2 regions of the Delftia sp. DT-2 genome follow, and region 2 is predicted to be linked to the other one. Evidence: predicted binding sites of a transcription regulator. Region 2 holds the regulator's gene; the other holds the start of a gene.

Region 1 (2,393 bases), on a different contig from region 2:
CATTGGCCCGCTTCGCGCTCGAAGAGCACGGCCCCCAGCTGCTTTTCCAGGGCCTGGATGCGGCGCGACACCGTGGTGTGCTCCACGCCCAGTTGCCGCGCGGCGGCGGCCATGCTGCCGCTGCGCGCCAGCTCGCCAAAGAATCTCAGGTGGTCCCAGTCCATGGGTCGAGGCCGCCTCAGTCGGCAGCGGCGCGGCGCGCGGCCAGCGTGCTGGGCGCACGCGCCAGCTCGTCGTTTTGCCGCACCAGGACGGTCATCATGTCCATGAACAGGCCCCGCTGCTCCTGCGGCAGCGGCTCCAGCATGCGCTGCTGGGCCCGCAGCACCGAGGGCTCGGCAGCGGCCAGCAGCGCGGCGCCTTCTGCGGTGACCGACAGCAGGCGCACGCGCCGGTCGGCCGGGCTGGTGTTGCGCACCATGAGGCCGCGCGCCTCCAGCCGGTCGATGACGCTGCCAATGGTGGAGGTGTCGAAACCGATCATCCGCGCCAGCGTGCGCTGGTCCACGCCGGGCTGGCGCAGCACGGCAGACAGCGCCGCGTACTGCACGGGGGTCACGCCGAATTCCTGGGTCTCTTCCATGAAGACGGCTACCGCGATCTGCTGCAGGCGGCGGATGTGGTAGCCGGGGTAGTTTTCTAGTTCTGCGGGTTGGTAGTCCATGGCCATTGCGCTCTTTTCCGGGTCCCTGCGGGCAAGCGCAGATGTTCGCATGAACTGCGCCCTCCGTTGGCGTTGGCTGGCGGACAGGTGATTCACCCGGACACGCTGTCCACCACCGTTTGGCCTGCATCCAGGGAAACCCCAGGCTGGCCTGATGCAAATCAACACTACACTCATCATCAGCATACTGTTTAATTAGTCGCGACGCAGCTGACCCGCAGGCTGGCGACACGCACCACGAAACACAGGACATCCATGAACACCAGCATTTCTTCCCGGGCGCTGCCCGTTCTTGTGGCAGGCGGCGGCATTGGCGGCGTGGCGGCCGCGCTGGCCCTGGCGCGCCAGGGATTCGCCGTCAAGGTGCTGGAGCAGGCGCCGCAGCTGGGCGAGATCGGCGCCGGCATACAACTGGGGCCCAACGCATTCGCGGCCTTCGACGCGCTGGGCATTGGCGAGCTGGCCCGTGGCCGCGCGGTCTATACCGACGAGATGGTGATGCACGACGCGCTCGATGAGCGGCTGGTCGGCCGCATTCCCACGGGCGAGGCGTTTCGCGCCCGCTTCGGCAACCCGTATGCGGTGATCCACCGCGCCGACATCCACACCTCGCTGCTCGAAGGCGCGCGCACCCACGGCCAAATCGAGACGCTGACGGGCACGCGCATCGAAGCCGTGCAGCAGGAGGGTGACACCGTCACCGTGCGCGACCAGCACGGCCAGGTCCATGTGGGCCAGGCCCTGATCGGCGCCGATGGCGTGAAGTCCGTGGTACGCCAGCAGTACGTGGGCGATGCGGCGCGTGTCTCCGGCCACGTGGTGTACCGCGCCGTGGTGGAGAAGAACGACTTCCCCGAAGACCTGCGCTGGAACGCGGCCAGCATCTGGGTCGGCCCCAACTACCACCTGGTGCACTACCCGCTGCGTGGCGGCGAGCAGTACAACGTGGTCGTCACCTTCCACAGCCGCGAGCAGGAGGAATGGGGCGTGCGCGAAGGCAGCCGCCAAGAGGTGCAAAGCTACTACCGCGACTGCTGCCCGCGCGCCCGCCAGCTCATAGACCTGCCCAAAAGCTGGAAGCGCTGGGCCACAGCCGACCGCGAGCCCATTGGCCAGTGGAGCTTCGGCCGCGCCACGCTGCTGGGCGATGCCGCACACCCCACGCTGCAATACATCGCCCAGGGCGCCTGCATGGCGCTGGAAGACGCGGTGACGCTGGGCCAGGCGCTCAAGCACTGCGGCAACGACTGGCCGCAGGCGCTGCGGCTGTACGAGCGCTCGCGCATCGCCCGCACGGCGCGCGTGGTGCTGTCCGCGCGCGAGATGGGCCGCATCTTCCACGCCAGCGGCGTGGAGCGCCTGGTGCGCAACGACCTCTGGAAGGGCCGCACGCCCCAGCGTTTCTACGACGCCATGGAATGGCTGTACGGCTGGAAGGCCGAAACCTGCCTCGCCGAAGACTGAACACAAGGAGACCGCCATGCAAGAACTTGGCCGCCTGGAAGACCTGCCCCAGGACTACCGCGACGAACTCACGCGCAACAACCTGGTGCCGCTGTGGCCCAGCCTGCGCAACGTGATGCCGCCGCACACGCCGCGCCCGCGCACCCAGCCGATTGCCTGGCCGTACCAGTCCATCCGACCGCTGCTCATGCAGGCGGGCGAGCTGACGCCCATCGAAAAGGCCGAGCGCCGCGTGCTGGTGCTGGCCAACCCCGGCCATGGGCTG
Region 2 (2,393 bases):
CCGCGATGCGCCGCTGCGGCTTGAAGCGCTCGGGCAGGTGGGCATAGGCATAGAGCGCGATGCGGTCGGGCCGCAGCGCATTGACCTGGGCCAGCGTGCGCTCGAAGGACTCGGGCGTCTGCTTGGGCAGGCCGTAGATCAGGTCCACGTTGATGGAGGCAAAGCCCAGCTGCCGTGCGGCCGCCACCAGCGCGAACACCTGCTCGGCCGGCTGCACGCGGTGCACGGCGATCTGCACCTGTTCGTCGAAGTCCTGCACGCCGAAGCTCAGGCGGTTGAAGCCCAGTTCCTTGAGCACGGCCAGGCGTTCGACGCTGACGGTGCGCGGATCGACCTCGATGGAGTATTCGCCGCCCGGCTCCAGCTTGAAATGCTCGCGCAGCAGGGCCATCAGCGTGCGCAGCTCATCGTCCGAGAAGAAGGTGGGCGTGCCGCCGCCCAGGTGCAGCTGGCTGACGGCCTGGCCCTTGCCGCAATGGGCCGTGTGCAAGGCCATCTCGCGCGCCAGGTAGTCCAGGTAGACGGCAGCGCGATCGTGGTGGCGCGTCACGATCTTGTTGCAGGCGCAGTAGTAGCACAGCGACTCGCAGAACGGCACATGCACATACAGCGACAAAGGCATGGCCCGCGCTGCGGTACTCGATTTGCGGTGCTCAAGTGCCAGGATATAGTCTTCAGCACCGAAAGCCTCCACGAAACGATCGGCCGTGGGGAACGAGGTGTATCGGGGCCCCGGTACGTCGAAGCGACGCAGCAGCTCTGGGGTGACAGCGGTCATGGGTTTTTTCCTCTAATGTCGTCCACTGTGCCGCAGCCCATTGGCCGCGTCCTTGACTCATATCAAGAGTTGTTCGCGGCAGTGCTGCGACAATTTGATCCAACTCATCGCCATCCACGAGGTCACCGCCGGCGCACTGCTGCGCCGCTGATGTTTACTCCATGAACCTTCAGACCATCAAAGCATCCTGTTCCAATTGCAACCTGCGCGAGCTGTGCATGCCCATGGGCCTGGATGCCGAGCAGATGCAGCGCATCGACGACATCGTGGCCACGCGCCGCAAGGTCAAGCGCGGCGGCCTGCTGTTTCGCAACGGTGAGTCCTTCACCTCGCTGTACGCCATCCGCACGGGCTTCTTCAAGACCTGCGTGGCCACCGAGGACGGGCGCGACCAGGTCACGGGCTTTCAGATGGCCGGCGAGATCATCGGCCTGGATGGCATCGTCAACGACCACCACACCTGCGATGCGGTCGCGCTGGAAGACGCCGAGGTCTGCGTCATGCCCTTCGACAAGCTGGAGGACCTGTCGCGCGAGGTCACGGCCCTGCAAAACCATGTGCACAAGGTCATGAGCCGCGAGATCGTGCGCGAGCATGGCGTGATGCTGCTGCTGGGCAGCATGCGTGCCGAGGAGCGCCTGGCCGCCTTCGTGCTCAACCTGGTGCAGCGCCTGCACGCCCGGGGCTTTTCCAAGTCGGAACTGGTGCTGCGCATGACGCGCGAGGAAATCGGCAGCTACCTGGGCCTGAAGCTGGAGACGGTGAGCCGCACCTTCTCGAAGTTTGCCGAAGAAAACATCATCGAGGTGCGCCAGCGCCATCTGCGCATCCTGGACACGGACGCGCTCAAGCGCATCGTCAACAGCCAGCAGTGCCAGTGAGGCCGCAAGACCCCGCCCCCCGGCAATGAACAGGGCCCGCGATCGCGGGCCTTGTTCATTGCCATTGCAGTGCACGCAGGTTCAATCGCGCCCCAGGCCCTGCATGGCCAGATTTGGGTCCGGCTCGGAGACCACGCCGTCGTTGAGATCGTGCGTGGAGCGTCCCAGCATGGTGGTCATGAGGCTGGACAGCATGGTCACACCCCAGAAGGCGAAGAAGGCCAGCGTGTAGATTCCCTGCCGCGACCAGCCCAGGTCGCCGAGCCAGTGCAGCTCCAGCGGGTCCACGAAGGCGAATACCAGCATCTCCATCACGGCGGCGGCCAGAAAGGCCGGCCAGGCAATCCACATCCAGCGTTGGGCCAACATCAGCGATCTCCTTGAGCTGTCGAGGGGTGGCTTTCATTGTGCGCGCCGCCCGCGCACCGTGCCAAGCCCTGCGCACCCTGCACTGCCTGTAGGAAACCCTTGGCCCTCGCGCATGCTGGAGATGCCATCCACCATACAAAAAAGGCCGCGACTGCGGCCTTGTGCACGGCATTTTCCTGCGTTCAGCGGTCCGTGGGATGGTCCTGCGCGGGCGTGGCCGCGTGGTTGCGGCCGGTGACCGCGGGCGCCAGGCTCTTGGGCACTTCGCGCACGCCATCGGCACGCTCGTTGATGGTGATGCCATTGCGGTAATAGTCAGGATCGATCACGGGATCGGCGCCATTGATCGCAATGACGGCCGTGAC

Evidence for each region. The regulator FNR, encoded in region 2, switches genes on or off when oxygen is low (the NO sensors DNR and NnrR bind a similar motif). The targets are predictions, from matches to a motif close to TTGATNNNNATCAA.
Region 1: the regulator FNR is predicted to act here: its motif matches at 816-829, upstream of PO605_RS25810 (3-hydroxybenzoate 6-monooxygenase).

What each region holds. Positions count from the first base shown of each region.
Region 1 covers NZ_JAQOTI010000017.1:75,999-78,391, reverse strand. Annotated here, with positions in the region: gene PO605_RS25820 (LysR family transcriptional regulator) at 1-164, opposite strand, end outside; gene PO605_RS25815 (MarR family winged helix-turn-helix transcriptional regulator) at 179-715, opposite strand; gene PO605_RS25810 (3-hydroxybenzoate 6-monooxygenase) at 920-2,128, shown strand; gene PO605_RS25805 (cupin domain-containing protein) at 2,145-2,393, shown strand, end outside.
Region 2 covers NZ_JAQOTI010000004.1:395,261-397,653, forward strand. Annotated here, with positions in the region: gene hemN (oxygen-independent coproporphyrinogen III oxidase) at 1-778, opposite strand, end outside; gene fnr (fumarate/nitrate reduction transcriptional regulator Fnr) at 940-1,659, shown strand; gene PO605_RS09225 (hypothetical protein) at 1,741-2,028, opposite strand; gene PO605_RS09230 (FixH family protein) at 2,211-2,393, opposite strand, start outside.